DNA from 2 places in the Cupriavidus sp. CuC1 genome. Region 2 is predicted to be linked to the other one. Evidence: predicted binding sites of a transcription regulator. Region 2 holds the regulator's gene; the other holds the start of a gene.

Region 1 (9,092 bases), on a different contig from region 2:
TTGCGTGGCGCCATCGGGGCCGGTGGGCTGCACGCCGCGCAGGAAGCGGGAGGCGCTGGCGGGCACGGCGTGCATTGCGCCACCGTCCGGGCCTGGGCCTTGTTCCGGCCCTGGGCCGGGGCTGCCCGCAGGTGGCGGCGGCATGCTGCGCTGGTCGTAGCCGCTGTAGCTGCCGCCGGCATCGCAATGCCAGATGCTGGCCAGCGCGCCGGCCACGGGCGCGCAGCCGCGGTCGGTGTCCACCACGACCAGCCTCAGCCGCAGCAACTGGCCCGGCCGGCCATCGCGGATATCGCGGCGCACCAGCGCCTGGTCGATATAGAACGGGCCCTCGGTCATGGCCGGCGTGAGCAGGCAGGCGGCGGGTTGCGCGGCGGCATCGCCCGCCAGCCCCATCAACCCGGCGCCGAGGGATCCTCCCAGAACGCCGCCGAGGAAGCGGCGGCGGCCTGCGTTTTCCGCGAGCGGGCCTGCGTGGTCGAGGGGCTTATTGGGCATCTGGCACTCCTGGTCGGTGAGGTTCCGCAGCGCCGGGTACGCCGAACGGGCCGTTCGCGCCGAAGGCGCAGGGCATGGGCGCCGGTCCGTGGCCGGGCATCGGGCCTGCCATGGCGCCGGGGAACGGGTGGGGACCGGGGCCGAACGGGCCCGGCGGCGAGCCCGGCATGCGACCCTCCGGCATGTCGCGCAGACGCTTGCGCTGGCCGGCTTCCAGGCTTTCTTCAAACGCGATCCAGCGATCGCGCGCGGCGCGGCGATCCTTGTCGAGCGCGTCGTGCAAGCGGTCTTCCCGCTCCGCGCGGGCGCGCAGCGACGGCTCGAGCCCCTCCGACAGAGCGGGGCCGCCACCTTCGCGGATAAAGCGCGCCTGCAGTTCCAGCGCGTGCGCATGCGCTTCCCGCGCCGCGGCCCGGGCGGCTTGCCAGAGGGCGGCCTGGGCAGGCGTGAGCGCCAGCGCTTCGGGCAGCGATGCGGGTGCCGCCGGCTGGCCGGGGCCGGCAACGGCCGGCGCGCTGGTCTGCAGCGCGTGCGCCGGCAGCGTCAAGGCGCAGGCGCCGCACAGCACGGCGAGGGACGGCAGGGAACGCAGTCGGGGCAGTAAGGCTTGGGGCTGGGTCACAAGGATTCTCCATGGAGGTCATGCGGGGAGAGGCCCGGGATCGCCGACGTGATGCCGATGGCTTCAAGCATAGCGGGGCGCCGGGCTGCCGTTGCCTGCTTGTCAGGAACTTGCAGGCACAAAAGCGGCGGGATAACGACATGACATCTTAGAAAGGCTAGCCCCCTGTTGCTTGAGCGCTTGGTCAGCACGCGCAAGCAATGCCGTACAAAGCGAGTCCCCGGGGCGGGCCGCTTTGTATCAAGCCCGGTACAAAGCGGCCACACCCTGCCTATCGGGCCGTCAAGCCGGGCTGGTAGAGTCAATCCCTGGCGGCGGCCGCCTGCCGGGCCGCCCCGATCCGCTTCCATACCGAAGCAAACCTGCCGCAGACATGCCATACGCCACGCGGCAAACCACTGCAAAGCACGACGAAACCCGATGGACCATTCTCCCGCCACGCCCCTTCATTTGCTGATCGTCGACGACGATCCGCAGATCCGCTCCATGCTGGCCGAGTATCTCGCCACCTTCGGCATCGAAGCCGATGGCGCCGAGGGCGGCGGCGCCATGCGCGCCGCCATGGCCACGCGCGACTACGACCTGGTGGTGCTCGACCTCTCGCTGCGCGGCGAAAACGGCCTGGCGCTGTGCCGCGAGATCCGCGAGCGCGGCGACCTGCCGGTGATCATGCTCACCGCGCGCACCGAGCTGGCCGACCGCGTGGTCGGGCTGGAGGTGGGCGCCGATGACTATGTCACCAAGCCCTTCGAGATGCGCGAACTGGTGGCGCGCATCCACACCGTGCTGCGCCGCACCCGGGGCGGCGGCGTGAAGCGCCCGGCGGCGGTGGGCGGCCACGAACTGCGCTTTGGTAGCTGGCGCCTCAACACCACGCTGCGGCAGCTGGTGGACGGCGAGGAAACCGTGGTGCCGTTGTCCAATGCTGAATTCCGGCTGCTGCTTGCATTCATCGAACATCCGAACCGCGTGCTCGATCGCGAGCTGCTGATCAATCAGGCGCGCGGCCGCGATCTCGATGTCTTCGATCGCAGCATCGACCTGCTGGTCTCGCGCCTGCGCCAGAAGCTGCGCGACGATCCGCGCGACCCGACGCTGATCCGTACCGTCCGAGGCGAGGGCTATGTCTTCACCGGCGCCGTCGAAGCCTGAGCGCGCGGGCTGGGTGGCCCGCCACGACTCCATGTTCATCCGGCTGTTCCTGGTGATGGCCGCGATCATGCTGGCCGTGCACCTGCTCGGCGTGACGGTCATCGAGAGCGTGTTCCCGCGCCCGGGGCATACCGGATTCAGCTTCTCCCCCGGTGACGAGCTTCCGCCTGGGCCGCCTCCGGGCGAAGAGGGGCAGCGGGGCGAGCCGCCGCCGCCGCCGCCGCCGCCGGATGCCGGGGCGCGCGCGGACAACGGTGAAAGCGGCGCTCCCGTGCCGCCCCACCGCCAGCGCCGGACCCATGGTCTGGGGCCACCCCGCCTGGGGCTGCTGTTCCAGCTTGCCGCCATCGTGGCCGCGTCATGGGTGGGCGCGCGCCTGCTGGCCAGGCCCGTCCAGCGCCTGGCCAGCAGCGCCGGCCGGCTTGCCCAGGACGTGCATGCCCCGCCGCTGGACGAAGACAGCGGCCCGGCCGAGGCCCGCGCCGCGGCCAAGGCCTTCAACCACATGCAGCAGCGCATCCGCACCCAGCTGGCACAGCAATCGCGCTTCCTGGCCGCCGTGTCCCACGACCTGCGCACCCCGCTCACGCGCATGAGCCTGCGCATCGAAGGCGTCGACGACAACCGGGTCCGCTATCGCCTGCGCCAGGACCTGGCGGAGATGAACGGGCTGATCGATGCCACCCTGTACTACCTGCGCGAGCGCGACGGCGCCGCCGCGCCGCGCCAGCGGGTGGATGTGCATGCCTTGCTGCAGGCTGTGGTAGACGATGCCACGGAGATCGGCCAGGACGTCACCCTGTCCGGTGACGCCGAGCCGCTGCTGGCCTATCCGGCCGAACTGCGCCGGGCCGTGGTCAACCTGGTAGAGAACGCCCACCGCTACGGCGGCAGCGCGCGCATCGAGCTGGCCGACAGTGCCGAGCGGGTGGTGATCGATGTGTGCGACAACGGCCCCGGCATCCCGCCAGAGGAGATGGCGCGCGTGCTGGAGCCGTTCTATCGGCTCGAATCCTCGCGCAACCGTACCACCGGCGGGGTCGGCATGGGCCTGTCGATCGCCTCGGATATCGTCTCGCGCCACGGCGGCGAGCTCAGCCTGGCCAACCGCCCGGAGGGCGGCCTGCGGGTGCGCATCGTACTGCCGCGCGCCTGAGCCGCGCGCGGCCCGGTGCCCGCGCTACCGCTCACCGTGCCGTGCCGCCGCCCATCGCCGCGAGCTGCACATACTGCGAGCCGCGCGTGCCGTGCGTGAAATCCAGCACGAAGTCGCCCACGTCGACGCGGGCCTGCAGCGCGCGCCGCAGGTCCGCCGGGGTTGCCCCGCGCGGCCCGGACAAGGCCGTGCGCACCAGCCAGGCCGCGCCGATGTAGCCGGCCAGCGTGGCCGGCGAGGCGGGCTCGTCCAGGAACTGCTTCATCCGGCCCACATGCTCCTTGACCACGCGCAGGGTCAGATCCTGCGGGCCCGGGGCGATCTGGGTCAGCACGATGCCGCCGTTGTAGCCGGCGCCAAGAATCTCCCGCGCCGCCAGCGAATTGACCGCGGACAAGCCCACCAGGAAGCCGTACCAGCCCCGCGCCGCCAGCGCGCGGCCGAGATTGCCGTAGGCCAGCGTATCGCCCGCCACGATCACCGCGGCCGGGCGCGCGGTGGCGATGCGCTGCGCCAGCGCGGCAGCCTCGTTGCCTCTTCCGGCGTCCAGCGTGAGGACCTGCAATCCGGTCTCCTGGTCGACCTGGCGCCGCCACGGCGTGCCGCTCGCCAGGCTGCCGGCCGCAAAATCCGGCGCCACGGCCAGCACCAGCTGCTTGAGGCCATAGCTGCGCAACTGCCGAATGGCCGCGTCCAGCTCGGTACGGTAGTCGGCCCGGGTGTACCAGACGTGATCCGCCGAGAGCGACAGCCCCGACAACGGCGCCACGATCTGCACGCCGCGCCGGGCCAGTTCGGGCGAGGCGGCCAGCACCGGTAGCAGGGCGTCGCTGGGACCGAACAGCAATTCAGCCCGCTCGCCGTCGACCAGCGACAGCGCCTGCGCGGTGGCCGCGCGCGGATCCGCGTCGACCTCGCGCACCACATGCACTACGCGCGGCTCGCGCGCGCCGGCGTTGGCCGCGTCGAACATGACCTTGGCCCCCGCCAGGTAGTCGCGCGCGAGGTCGGCCTGGGCGCCGCCGCGGTCCACCAGGTGGCCGATCACCAGCGCACGCCGTGGTGGCGACTGCGCCAGCAGGGAGGCGGGCGCCATCATGGCGCTGCCAAGTGCGGCCAGGACCCGGCGGCGCGGCAGCCGCGCCGGGGTGGCAATCAGGGAAGAAACTTGCATGGGAACCCGCGAGGCCAGGTGCAGAGGAATTGCGTGATTGGGAAGAGCGCCGCGCAGCCTACCCGGCCCAGGTGACACTGGCATGACGCGGGGCATGCCCCCGCCGCGGCGCGCGGCGTGTCAAGGGCCGCGGCTTGACCCCGGTCAACGCAGGCGCGGGCGGCGCGCCCTACGATGAGCCATCGAATCCACGACGAAGGCCGCCCCATGGCTGCAACTGCCCCCGCCCCGTTCTCCAACGCAATGTCCATCCCCATCGCCGCGTCGAGCCCATCCCCTGCCTGCAGCGGCAAATGCGGCGCCGCCTGCACCGGCAAGTCGGCGGCACGGGCCGCGGCGGCGCCGGACCGGCACGCCTTGTCGGACTTTCGCGCGCTGGCGGGCCGCATGGATGTCAACGGCCCGCGCTACACCTCGTATCCGACGGCGGACCGCTTCCACGGCGGCTTCGGCGCGCAGGACTACCGGCAGGCGCTGGCCGATTGCGCCACCAACGCTACCAACGCTACCAACGCCGCCGCGCCGCTCTCGCTGTACGTGCACGTGCCGTTCTGCGAGAACATCTGCTACTACTGCGGCTGCAACAAGATCATCACCAAGGACCACCGCCGCAGCGCCCGTTACGTGGACTACCTGGCACGCGAGATGGCGCTGGTGGCCCAGCAGCTCGGTGCGCGGCGCGAGGTGGTGCAGTCGCACTGGGGCGGCGGCACGCCGACCTTCCTCGATCCCGCCGAGATGCGCCGCGTCATGGACGCGCTGCACCAGCACTTCCGCCTGCTGCCCGAGGGCGAGCACGCCATCGAGATCGACCCGCGCCGCATCGGCGACGCGCAGATGGCGCTGCTGGCGGAGCTCGGCTTCAACCGCATCAGCCTGGGCGTGCAGGATTTCGATGCCGAGGTCCAGCGCGCCATCCACCGCGTGCAATCGCTGGCCGAGACGCAGTCGGTAGTCGACGCCGCGCGCCGGCTTGGTTTCCACTCGGTCAGCATGGACCTGATCTACGGCCTGCCGCACCAGACCACGGCGCGCTTTGCCGCCACGGTCGATCAGGTGCTGGCGATGCGCCCGGACCGGCTCTCGGTGTACAGCTATGCACACCTGCCGCATGTGTTCAAGCCGCAGCGGCGCATCGACGAACGCGCGCTGCCGGCCGCCGCCGAAAAACTCGACATCCTGGTCGGCACCATCGGGCAGCTCACCGCCGCGGGCTACGTCTACATCGGTATGGACCACTTCGCGCTGCCGGACGACGCGCTCGCCGTGGCCCAGCGCGAGGGCCGGCTGCAGCGCAACTTCCAGGGCTATTCCACCCACGCCGGCCATGACCAGCTTGGCTTCGGCGTCTCGTCGATCGGCGCGGTGGCGTGCCGCTACGTGCAGAACGCCCGCACGCTGGATGACTACTACCGTGGCCTCGACGCCGGCGTGCTGCCGGTGATGCGCGGCTTCGCCATGCGCAATGAAGATCACTTGCGGCGCGATGTCATTGGCGCCCTGATGTGCAATGGCGTGCTGGACGTGGCGGCGGTCGAAGCGCGCCACCGCATCGATTTTGCTGCGCATTTCGCGGCAGAGCTTGCGGAACTGGCGCAGCTGGCCGAGGACGGGCTGGTGCGTTGCGAGCCCGGCCGCATCGAGGTGACCCCGCTGGGGCGCTTGCTGGTGCGCCGCCTGGCCATGGTGTTCGACGGTTTCCTGCGTGAGGATGGCCGGCGGATGGAGCCGGTTGCCACCCGGAGCGCTGATGTAGGTACGCCGCTGCCGATGCCAACGCGCTACTCGCGGGTGGTTTAAGTCACCGGAAAACAAAAAGCCCGCGGCATGCCGCGGGCTTTTTTGTTGAGAGTGCTTGGGCTTACTTCGAAGCGTTGGCCATGTAGTCCACTGCGGCCATCACGTCGGCGTCTGGGCCGGCGTAGCCACCCTTCGGCGGCATCACGCCCTTGCCCTTCAGGGCGAAGGCGTGCACGGCGTCCATGCCTTCCTTCAGGCGCGGTGCCCAGGCGGCCTTGTCGCCCAGCTTCGGCGCACCGGCAACACCCGCTGCGTGGCAGGCGGCGCAGACTTGGTCGTAAACCTTCTTGCCCACTTCTGCGGAAGCCGGCGCAGCGGCTGCAGCAGCCGGTGCGGCAGCGGCGGCGGGGGCAGCTGCGGGAGCGGCCGGAGCAGCAGCAGCGGCAGGCGCCGCAGCCGCTTCCGAAGCAGCAGCCGTAGCCGGAGCGGCAGGAGCGGCGGGTTCCGGGAACTTGGCGCCACCGGCGTCGGCCATGTAGACCACGGCGCGGCCGAGTTCGTAATCGCTGTAGTCGTCGGCGGTGGTGCCGGCACGGGCTTGCATGGCGCCCTTGCCGTGCAGCACGGAGTTCAGCAGGCCGGCAAAGCCCTGGCCGATGCGCGGAGCCCAGTCACCGGCGGTGCCGTACTTGGGCGCGCCGGCAGCACCGGTGGCGTGGCAGGCGGCGCAGACTTCCTTATAGACCTGCTCGCCCGTCTTGTAGACGCGCGGTGCGTTCGGGTCCTTCAGTTCGAGCGAGGCGACCGGCTTGATGCGGTCATTGACGGCTTCCGCGGTAGCGGTTGCGCCCGCACCTTCCTTGGCACCGTGTCCGACAAAGTTGACCAGCAGGATGATCACGATGATTGGCACCAGGAAGGCGGCAATCACCACAGCGATCAGCTGCTTGGGGGTCTTGATGGGAGACTCGTGTTCGTCTTGTGCGTTGTGGACGTCGCTCATACTCAACTCTCAATTTTGCAGGAAACCTGTGGCCGCTCGCGATCGGCTGCTTATGTGGCCGCTTGCTCGGTGGCCAATTTCCCCTGGCCAATTGCGCGCATCGGACTATTATCCGGTGCCAACTGCCCCGAAACGGGCCAGCCGGCAGGGCGCGGCACCATCATCCCCGGATCTGATGTGGACGTTGCGCAGCCCCGTTTTTACACAAATAACTCGCGATTATAGCCTCAAAGACCTACCGCATGGAGGCAAAAGCGGCTTGCAAGAGACGTCATCAGGCCGCACTTTTCAGCCTGCCGTGGACGTCTCCCGCCAAACACGGTATCCTATCGGACTTTCCGGCAGCGGCACTCGCGCGCTGCCCGTGTTGTACCTCGTCATACCCTGTGCGCCCGTAGCTCAATGGATAGAGTACTGCCCTCCGAAGGCAGGGGTTGCTGGTTCGATCCCAGCCGGGCGCACCATTCTTTGTTCTTCCCTTCCTTCTTTCGTGCCGCCTCTTCAGCGAGGATATTGAACGCAACTGCGTCGTCTATTCCTGCTTCGTGGGCGAGGCGCAAGGCGTCGTCATAGTCGGGTAGGCGTTCGCCGCGGGCATAGCGGTTTAGTGTGTTTTGACGCATGCCTAAGTCCTTCGCAGCTTGGTTCACGCTGCGTCCGTGCAGTGCCCTCTCAATCAATTCTTTGTAGCTCATAGCTAACTCCTATTTGCCGAGTTATCCCGAGTGGTTTAGTCTCCGCCTGAGCTAAACCGTTCGGGATTACACCCTTTGGGCTTAATCCGATCGGGATCATAACGGGTAAACCGGGCAGGGGGGTTAACAAATGGCCGCAAACGCGCGCAGGGGCGTTGCAAAACCGAGGGCAGGGGTGGACCCCTTCCAGAGCGCTCAGGCGCCCCAATGGCTCGTAGACGTGCGTGCGCAGCGCCAGGCTGATGGCTTTCGCCAGCACAAGGACGGTCTGTCCGACCTGGTTGCCAGGGTCTACGAGAAGAGCGCCGGCCAGCGCGGCCATGTCCGCATCGAGATCGAGATTTGCCAACAGGGGCTGTTCTGATGCAGCCCCTGACTCTCACCCAGATCATCGACTTTGCCGGCTCCATGCTGGCCGCTTCCACTTGCGCTGCCCTTGTTGGCGGGATGCTCGGTGGCTTCGTCTATTCCCTCTGCTTCAAGGTCCTCGATCACCTTGGCGACCGCCTGGCAGAGCGCACCAATCGCAAGCTTGAAGAAGAGGTGCTGCAGCTGCGCGCTCAGTGCTGGCGTCTTCGCGTTCGCAACAGCAAGGGTGGTGCCTGATGAGCTACCAGACCGCCGAAGAGTGTCGGGACTATTACGACGACTTGATGGCGGCCAAGCAGCACGTGGTGGACGAGTGCGAGTCAGCGATGCGCTCTCTTAACGTCGCCTACGACTACCTGGAAGAAATCATCGGCGGGCGTGATAGCGGCGATTACCTGCCGTCCGCTTCGTCTTTGTCTGTCGATCTGGTCGAGCGCCAGGCGCTGATTTGGGATCGGATTGGCGAGCGCGAAGAAATGAAGATCCGGGCCGAGATCTCCATCGAGAACCTCGAAGACGAGCGGGATTCCGAGGTCGAGTCGTTGGAGTTGCTTGAGCAACAACGTGAAGAAGCCGAAGAGGCGCTGGACGATATTGAGGATACGGAATGAAGCTGCGCCCATCTGCCAAGCCGGTTGCCAAGCTGGTTGACCCTTCCCGTCAAGCCCGCAAGACGGGCGGCG
Region 2 (9,092 bases):
GCGCATGACAGGGCGGCTCTGGAAACGCCAGCCACTGGCCAGTGCCACGAGTTCCACGCCGCGTTGCTCCCAGTCGCGGCGCAGCTCTTCGAGCAGCACGCGAATGGTGTCGGCACCGACGTCGTCGGCAAACAGCCGGCGCAAGTCATTGACGCGCAAGGGTTCCTGCGCGCAGATCAGCGCGGTCTCGAGGACGATCTTCGCCTCTTGGGTATTCATGTTGATTGCGTGCAGCCTGTCTTTGCACCTGCGCCCCGATTGATCCCGGGCGCACTGGAGATTGCGGGTTCAGCGGTAGGGATTGCCACCGCCATCTGGCCGCGCAGCCAACCGCATGCTTGTTGCATGCCAGCCGTGCGCTTTCTTTTATTGCATCGGGTGCCGGACCTGACCGGCAGGAGATCGCCCGGCCACCGGCTTTACCTGCCAGTCGACGGAGCCCTTGCGTCGCGCCTTCCCCCTGATGTGGCGGACCTGTCCGGCGCGGCGTTTATCATCGAACGCGCCGGGTGCAAGAAAATACGGATATCGGGCCTGCTGGCCTATTTCACCCCGCCCTGCCGTGGCTGGTCTTTTGAACCGAATCTTTTGAACCGGACGGCGGTTGGGGAACGGTCCCTGGCGCTGTTGCCTGCCCGGGTGTTCCTGGCATGCATCCCTGAGCAGCGGATGCTACCTGACGATGCCACGATGAAATACGCTGCGCGATATCGCTGTTCTTGCGATTGTATGACATTCCCTGGCAAACCTGCAACCGATTCGCACAGCTACCTCATCGAGGAAGTGACAGATACGCCACGAACAACGTTTCAGAAGACCAGGCAGAATCCATGCGCGGCAAGCGTCTGGGGCAAAAGCAGCGCGCGCGCCACCCCGGCCAGGCCAAAGGCCACCACCGCGAGGCCGGCGCCGGCCCGTAGCGCCGGGCGGCGCGAAAGCTGCCTGAGGTAGCCGGACAGGCCCGAGATGACCAGCAGGTTCGGCAGGGTGCCCAGGCCAAACACGGCCATCACCAGCGCTCCAGACGGGGCATTGCCGGCCAGCAACGCCATGGCAAGTGCGCCGTACACCATGCCGCACGGGACCAGCCCCCAGGCCAGCCCCATGCCGTAGCGGCGCAGCAACCGCCCCTGCCCCCGCGCCCGGGCCACGGCCGGCAAGCACGCGCCGACGGCGCCAAGGCCGCGCAGCAAGCCGCCCGCGGCGCGGGCGGCAAGCCGCTCCAGCCAGCCAGTACCCATGGTCCGCCCGCGCAACATCCACAGGCCCGACAACACCAGCATCACGCTGCCCACCCCAAACAGCCAGCGCTGCAGCGGCAGGTACTGCGCCCCCCAGACGCCAGCCCCCAGGGCGCCAAGCAAGCCCCCCAGCACCGCATACATGCTGAGGCGCCCGGCATGCATGACGAGCAGTTCCAGCAACCAATGGCCGGGACGCCGGAGCACCGTGGCAGGCACGCGCGCTACGCCGCCCTGCTCCGCGGCCAGCGCGATCCCGCCGCACATGGCGGCGCAATGCACGCCGCCCAGCAAAGCCAGGGTAAATACGCTGATTAGCACGCCTATGGTCAACTTCTCCTCCCAATCACACAATCGCAACGTCCGGCGCGGTAAAATGCGCCCAACGCGCCCCCGCAGCTTCAAGAGGCGCTATCAACATGAAGCCCAGCGCCCGCGCCAGTTCGCGCGTTCGCAAAACAACATGACGACGGGCACGGCAGGCCGCGCTGCACAGATAGCGCACCGCCGACAGACCCGCGCGCCGGGCCGATGTGGATAGCGCTTCCCATCGACGACTCTCAACGTCAAGCTCTCAACTCAATGCGCCTGCCACACCGCGCTTGATTGACTGCGCTAAACCGACAGGCCTCAATTGCTCACCTCCATTCCTATTACCGAGATGTCGCCCCGCTGCTCCACCTGCTCGCTCGGCCAGCTCTGCCTGCCCGTCGGCATGACGCAGCAGGACCTCGAAAAGATGGATACGCTGGTGCAGGACCGGGTGCGCGTACGCAAGGGCGAAACCCTGTACCGCCTCGGCGACCCTCTCACCGCCGTCTACGCGATCCGCTTCGGCACGCTCAAGACCCACCTGACGATGGAAGACGGCCGCTCGCAGATCACGGGCTTCCACCTGCCCGGCGAAGTCGTCGGCCTCGACGGCCTCGGCGAGATGCAGCACGCATCGGACGCCACCGCGCTGGAAGATACCGAAGTCTGCGTGGTGCGCTTCGGCGATCTCCAGACGTTGTCCAACGTCCTGCCTTCCCTGCAGCATCAGTTCATGCGCCTGATGAGCAAGGAGATCTCGCAGGACCAGGTCATGTTGATCACGCTCGGCTCGATGCGCGCCGAGGAGCGGCTTGCCGCTTTCCTGATCAACCTGTCCGAGCGCTTGTCCGCGCGCGGCTATTCGGCCTCCGAGTTCGTGCTGCGCATGAGCCGCGAGGAAATCGGCAGCTACCTCGGGCTCAAGCTCGAAACCGTCAGCCGCCTGTTCTCGCGCTTTGCGGAAGCTGGCCTGATCCAGATCCGCCAGCGCCACGTCAAGCTGGTCGACATGGTGGGGATCAAGCAGATCGTCAACAAGTCCTGCTGACGTGCACGTCGCAAGCCGCCCTCGCCTGCGGCGGCCCGCCGTGATGCCGCGCCTTCTGGCCTGAACCGGCAAGGCGCGCATCGCACTCATTCCAGCTCGTCCGTGTCCGCCAGCCGCGTGGGCATGGTGTACAGCGTCAAGCCGCTCGACAGCGAGCAGAGCACCCACGCGATCAGGAATCCCACGGTGTAGACCGCCTCCCGCGATGCCTCGACCGGCTGGCCGAAAAAGCGCAGGTCGCCAGGATCGACCATGGAGAACACCAGCGCGGTCGTCAGCCCGGCAACCAGGAAGGCGGGCCACAACACCCACATCAGCCAGCGCAGTCTCATGATCACCTCGCTTGCGCCGCAACCGGCGTTGCCCGGCGTGCCGCGCTGCCCGCCTTCTCGACCACCAGGCCGTGCCGCGACACGCCTTCCACAATGGGCGGGTCCGGATGGGTCATGGCCAGCCAGATCGTGACCCCGCAAGCCACCATTGCCACCAATGGCCCGCTCATCAGCAGCCACGGCCATGGCTCCTTCCACCAGGGATTGCTTTGCTGCGTCATCTGGCCTCCTGTAGATCTAGATCGCGCATGTTGCGTATGGATCGGTGCATCCAGCGTGCCGTGCCGCCTCATAGATTGCGCGGCACGATAAAGCTGGTGCTCTGTCGAATCTCTGCGCCATGGCTCCCCGTGCCCTCATCGGGCACCGCGGTCACCGTGACCTCGATCCTGTGCGTGCCCTGCTCCGCTGACTCGATCGGCACGCGCACCCGGATGGGAACCAAGCGATTGGACGTGGGCTCCAGGTTGCCGGCAGCGTGGTCATACTCCACGGCCAAGCCCTTCAGCGCATTGCTGCCCGCGCTGACGGCGACGCGCATCGGCGCCTCGGTCGTGTTGATCAGTTGCAGCCGGTACACGTTCTCGATCCAGCGCCCTTCCACTTCCCGCCCCAGCGCGCCGCGGTCGCGGATGATGTCGACCTTGAGCGGCGTGCGCATGGCCAGCGAGGCCATGAAGCCGACGACCAGCGCCAGCCAGATCACCGAGTAGATCACCGTGCGCGGCCGCACCAGGCGCTTGCGCGCCACGGTCTCGGAGAGCGCGCCGCGCATGGCGTTCTCGGATGTATAACGGATCAGCCCGCGCGGGTACGCCATCTTGTCCATGACCTGGTTGCAGGCGTCGATGCAGGCGCCGCAGCCAATGCAGTCGTACTGCAGGCCATCGCGGATATCGATGCCGGTGGGACAGACCTGCACGCAGATGCTGCAATTCACGCACGCGCCCAGCCCCGCTGCCTTGTGGTCCGCCTTGCGCGAGCGGCTGCCGCGCGGCTCGCCACGGCCCACGTCATAGGTGACCACATAGGTGTCGCGATCGACCATCACGCTCTGGAAGCGTGCATACGGGCACATGTACTTGCAGACCTGCTCGCGCATGAAGCCGGCGTTGCCCCAGGTGGCGAACGAATAGAACAGCATCCAGAACGTTTGCCACGGGCCCAGCGAGAGGCTCAGCACCTGCCCGCCCAGCGCGCGGATGGGCGAGAAGTAGCCGACGAAGGTAATGCCCGTCCACAGCGCGATCACGATCCAGAGCGCGTGCTTGGTCGCCTTCAGGCGCAGCTTGCGTGCGCTCCACGGATCGCCGTCCAGGCGGATGCGGGCAAAGCGGTCGCCCTCCACATGCCGCTCGATCCACATGAAGATCTCGGTGTACACCGTCTGCGGACACGCGTAGCCGCAGAACAGCCGCCCCGCGATCGCCGTGAAGAGAAACAGCGAGAGCGCGGAGATCACCAGCAGCACGGCAAGGTAGATCACGTCCTGCGGCCACAGCACCAGGCCAAAGATATAGAACTTGCGCGCGCCGAGATCGAACAGCATGGCCTGGCGGCCGTTCCACTGCAGCCAGGGCATGCCATAGAAGAACAGCTGGGTCAGGACCACCATCCAGACCCGCCAGCTCGAGAACGCGCCCGACACCGAGCGCGGATAGATCTTGCGGCGGACTTCATACAGGGTCTCATCCGAAGTCTGCTCATCCGCCGTCGCGGCTGCGGGCTCTCGATGCGGCGCCCATGCGGGCCCGTTTGATCCAAGCGGCTCCGGTCCGGGGGCGTTCATCGGCGATCACCCCCGCCGCGGTGCGGGCCCGGCCGACAAGCACAAGCGTGGTGGCTCATTGCCTGCTCCCCTCGCCTGCGCCGCTCCCGGTGTTGGACAGGCCCCAGACATAGGCGGTCAACATGCGGATACGCTCCGGCGTGAGGATTTCTTCGTGCGCCGGCATATGGTTGTTATGGCCCTTCAGGATCGCGTCGACGATGCTGGCCTCCGAACTGCCGTACAGCCACACGCGGTCCGACAGGTTGGGCGCGCCAAGCGCCTGGTTGCCCTTGCCGGTGGAACCGTGGCAGGCCGCGCAGGTGGACTTGAACGTGCTCTCGCCGCGCGAGGCGCGGATCGGGTCGTAAGCCAGGCCGGAGAGCGAACGCGCGTATTGCGCCACGTCGCCGGCGAGCTTGCCGTCGATGGTCGAGGCGAACGACGGCATCACGCCATTGCGGCCCTTGGTAATGGTCTGCGCGATGGTCTCGGGATCCCCGCCGTACAGCCAGTCGTTATCGGTCAGGTTGGGAAAGCCGCGGCTGCCGCGCGCATCGGAGCCGTGGCATTGCGCGCAGTAGTTGAGAAACAGGCGTTGCCCGATCTCGCGCGCCGCCGGGTCGGCCGCCACCTGCTTGACGTCCATGTGCATGTACTTGCCATAGACCTCCCGCTGCAGTTGCTCGGCCGCCTGGCGATGCGCCTCCAACTCGACCCGACTGGAGGTCTTGAGCACGCCGGCGTAGGAACCCAGGCCGGGGTACAGCACCAGGTAGCCCAGGCCAAAGATGCACGCCAGCAGGAACATCCACATCCACCAGCGCGGCAGCGGGTTGTTCAGCTCGCGCAGGTCGCCGTCCCACACGTGGCCGGTGTCTTCGGCGGCGCCAGCGACCTTGGTGACCTTGCGTTGGGAGAACAGCAGCCACACGCACCAGACGATGCCGACCAGCGCGATGGCGGCAATGTAGTAGCTCCAGAAATCCGTGAAGAAGTCGCTCATGACTCAGTATTCCTGCTTGGTGTTGTTTGCGCCGCCGGCATGGCGCGCGATGCGGTAGCCGGCATCGACGTTCTCGTCCAGCGGCTCGGCGGGCAAGGCGAACGGCAGCATGGCCGACTCCTGGTTGGCGGCCTTGCGCCCGGACGACCAGGCCCACCAGCAGATGGCGATGAAGGCAGCCATCGAGACCACGGTGGAAAGCGCGGTGATCATTGCCATGGCTTACTCCTTGGCCTGCGTGGCCGCGGGCTGCGCCGCGGCCGCGGTATCCACGCGCACATTGCGCTTGGCGATGCCAAGCTCCTGCAGGTAGGCGACCATCGCGTCTTCCTCGGTCTTGCCGGCCAGCGTGGCGGGCGCCTGCTCGATCTCGGCGTCGGTGTACGGCACGCCGAGGCGGCGCAGCGCACGCATGCGGTCGCGGACATCGTTGGCCTGCAGCGGGGCTTTCTCGAGCCACGGGTAGGACGGCATCACCGATTCGGGCACCACGTCGCGCGGGTTGCGCAAGTGGATGCGCTGCCAGTCGTCGGAGTAGCGCCCGCCCACGCGCGCCAGGTCGGGACCGGTACGCTTGGAGCCCCACAGGAAGGGATGGTCGTAGACCGACTCGCCAGCCGTGGAGTAGTGGCCATAGCGCTCGACATCGCCCTGCAGCGTGCGCACCTGCTGCGAATGGCAGCCCACGCAGCCCTCGCGGATATAGATATCGCGGCCCATCAGGCGCAGCGCGGAGTACGGCTTGATCCCCGCGTCGGGCTCGGTGGTGGAGTGCTGGAAGAACAGCGGCACGATCTGGACGAGCCCGGCGATGCTGACCACCAGGATGGTGCACAGGATCAGCCAGCCGATGTTCTTCTCCAGGGTCTCGTGCGTAAAGAAGCTTCGTTTTTCGGACATCGTTTCTATCCTGGAATGATCAATGGGCGGAGGCGGCAACGCTGGCCGGGATCAGTGCGTCCACCGCGGGCTTGCCGATGATGGTCCGGGCCACGTTGTAGGCCATCAGCAGCATGCCCGAGAGGAAACACAGGCCACCCAGCAAGCGGATCAGGTAGAAGGGATACTTGGCCTTGACCGCTTCCACGAAAGCGTAGGTCAGGGTGCCGTCGGGCTGCGTGGCGCGCCACATCAGGCCTTCCATCACGCCGGCGATCCACATCGAGGCGATGTACAGCACCACGCCGATGGTGGCGATCCAGAAGTGCAGCTCGATCAGGCGCACGCTGTACATCTCCTTCTGGCCAAAGAGCCGCGGGATCAGGTAGTAGAGCGAGCCGATGGAGATCATCGCGACCCAGCCCAGCGCGCCGGAGTGCACGTGGCCGATGGTCCAGTCCGTGTAGTGCGACAGCGCGTTGACGGTCTTGATCGACATCATCGAGCCCTCGAAGGTCGCCATACCGTAGAAGGACAGCGCCACCACCAGGAACTTGAGGATGGGATCGGTGCGCAGCTTGTGCCAGGCACCCGACAAGGTCATGATGCCGTTGATCATGCCGCCCCACGAAGGCGCGAGCAGGATCAGCGAGAACACCATGCCGAGCGATTGCGCCCAGTCCGGCAGCGACGTGAACTGCAGGTGGTGGGGACCGGCCCACATATAGGTGAAGTTGAGCGCCCAGAAGTGAACGATCGACAGGCGGTAGGAATAGATCGGGCGGCCGGCCTGCTTGGGGATGAAGTAATACATCATGCCCAGGAAGCTGGTGGTCAGGAAGAAGCCCACCGCGTTATGGCCGTACCACCACTGCACCATGGCGTCCTGCACGCCGGCATAGGCCGAGTAGGACTTCCACATGCCCACCGGCATCTCGGCGTTGTTGACGATATGCAGGATGGCGATGGTCAGGATGTAGGCGCCGAAGAACCAGTTGGCCACGTAGATGTGCCGGGTCTTGCGCTTCATGATGGTGCCGAAGAACACGATGGCGTAGGCCACCCACACCAGCGTGATCAGGATGTCGATCGGCCATTCGAGCTCGGCATATTCCTTCGAGCTGGTGATGCCCAGCGGCAGCGTGATAACCGCGGCCACGATCACCAGTTGCCAGCCCCAGAACGTGAATGCCGCCAGCGGGCCACAGAACAGCCGCGCCTGGCAGGTGCGCTGCACGATGTAGTAGGAGGTGGCGAACAACGCGCTGCCGCCGAAGGCGAAGATGACCGCATTGGTGTGCAGCGGGCGCAGGCGTCCGAAGGACAACCACGGCGTGTCGAAATTAAGCTCCGGCCAGATCAACTGTGCCGCGAGCAGAACGCCTACGGCCATACCGACAATCCCCCAGACTACCGTCATGACGGCAAACTGCCGCACGACGCCGTAATTGAAGGTGTCGGCGCGAGAATACGCGGCGGTGACAGCCATTCAGACCCCCAGATTGGATAAACATGAATTGATGTTGTGACTGTAGGAAAAGAGGGGGATGGGCGTCTTGATCTGTATCAAGCGGTATGGGAATGGGGGGAACCTGGAGGCGTAGGAGGCGTTTCGGGTTGGGTTCTGATGCCCACCGTGGCACGCGTAACCTGCAGTCGCTTGGCTATCTCACTATTTGGCTCGCCCGCTGCAGAAACCAAAAGCGATGCGTGCCCGTGCAACCAGCGACGCCGGGAAACTCCGCGAACGCGCCATCGAGGCAAGTTGGGACCGCTCGTCTTCACGCGGGGGTGTCTCTCTAGGGCGGGGTTTTGATGCTTCTAGCTGCTGGCGCGGCTGTGCGGTGTTGCCGTTTTAGAACGTGTGAGATGTCACTTTTCTTTACTCGTAAAGAAAAGTAACCAAAAGAAAGCGATCCTTGCAGGAGGCTGGCATGGCGACATTGGGAACCCCAATGGTTTCGTCGTACGGCCCCGGATTCTAACGGACTCGTGCCGTTACCGGTTCAGGGCACCACGACGCTGCCAATGCCCAGGGATTCGTGGTGGCCCCCACCGGTAGCAACCACCACGAACTTCAAGCCGTCTGTCGCTCGCGGCGCTGGCGGCCACGAAGTTGCAGGCGTCCCGTTTCCGTCGTGGGCGCGGTGGCACCGAAAAAACAATGCCGAGGCATTCACCACCGCGTCCACCCCACCACGAAACCATCACGGCGTGATATATCGTGGCGCTTCGCACCGGTGCCGGCAGATGTGTGGATGAGCAGGGATGCCGCTACCGAGCAGCCTCACCACGAAACCGGTGTCATCCGCAGGATCGTGGCCATTTAAACCGGTAACGGCATGAGGCCATTAGAACCCGGGGCCTGACGACGAGACCACCGGGCTACGCAACCCCGACAAGCCAGCCTCCTGCAGGGATCGCTTTCTTTTGGTTACTTTCTTTACGAGGGCGAGGCGAGTAAAGAAAAGTGACATCTCACACGTTCCAAAACGGCCAACACCGC

The links. Region 2 encodes FNR, which switches genes on or off when oxygen is low (the NO sensors DNR and NnrR bind a similar motif). Its sites were predicted from a motif close to TTGATNNNNATCAA; they were not measured.
Region 1: the regulator FNR is predicted to act here: its motif matches at 4,737-4,750, upstream of hemN (oxygen-independent coproporphyrinogen III oxidase).

What each region holds. Positions count from the first base shown of each region.
Region 1 is NZ_JBIUHC010000004.1:111,269-120,360, forward strand. Features, by position in the region: gene ACGLHR_RS02820 (protocatechuate 3,4-dioxygenase) at 1-498, opposite strand, end outside; gene ACGLHR_RS02825 (hypothetical protein) at 488-1,120, opposite strand; gene ACGLHR_RS02830 (response regulator) at 1,541-2,272, shown strand; gene ACGLHR_RS02835 (ATP-binding protein) at 2,244-3,428, shown strand; gene ACGLHR_RS02840 (ABC transporter substrate-binding protein) at 3,460-4,602, opposite strand; gene hemN (oxygen-independent coproporphyrinogen III oxidase) at 4,990-6,402, shown strand; gene ACGLHR_RS02850 (c-type cytochrome) at 6,464-7,345, opposite strand; tRNA gene ACGLHR_RS02855 (tRNA-Arg) at 7,734-7,809, shown strand; partial or broken gene ACGLHR_RS02860 (helix-turn-helix domain-containing protein) at 7,882-8,040, opposite strand; gene ACGLHR_RS02865 (hypothetical protein) at 8,216-8,404, shown strand; gene ACGLHR_RS02870 (hypothetical protein) at 8,404-8,646, shown strand; gene ACGLHR_RS02875 (hypothetical protein) at 8,646-9,020, shown strand; gene ACGLHR_RS02880 (replication initiation factor domain-containing protein) at 9,017-9,092, shown strand, end outside.
Region 2 is NZ_JBIUHC010000194.1:6,877-15,968, reverse strand. Features, by position in the region: gene scpB (SMC-Scp complex subunit ScpB) at 1-219, opposite strand, end outside; gene ACGLHR_RS45040 (sulfite exporter TauE/SafE family protein) at 810-1,574, opposite strand; gene fnr (fumarate/nitrate reduction transcriptional regulator Fnr) at 1,876-2,601, shown strand; gene ACGLHR_RS45030 (hypothetical protein) at 2,688-2,933, opposite strand; gene ACGLHR_RS45025 (hypothetical protein) at 2,936-3,154, opposite strand; gene ccoG (cytochrome c oxidase accessory protein CcoG) at 3,223-4,722, opposite strand; gene ccoP (cytochrome-c oxidase, cbb3-type subunit III) at 4,778-5,707, opposite strand; partial or broken gene ACGLHR_RS45010 (cbb3-type cytochrome oxidase subunit 3) at 5,792-5,926, opposite strand; gene ccoO (cytochrome-c oxidase, cbb3-type subunit II) at 5,930-6,607, opposite strand; gene ccoN (cytochrome-c oxidase, cbb3-type subunit I) at 6,627-8,075, opposite strand; partial or broken gene ACGLHR_RS44995 (helix-turn-helix domain-containing protein) at 8,216-8,342, opposite strand.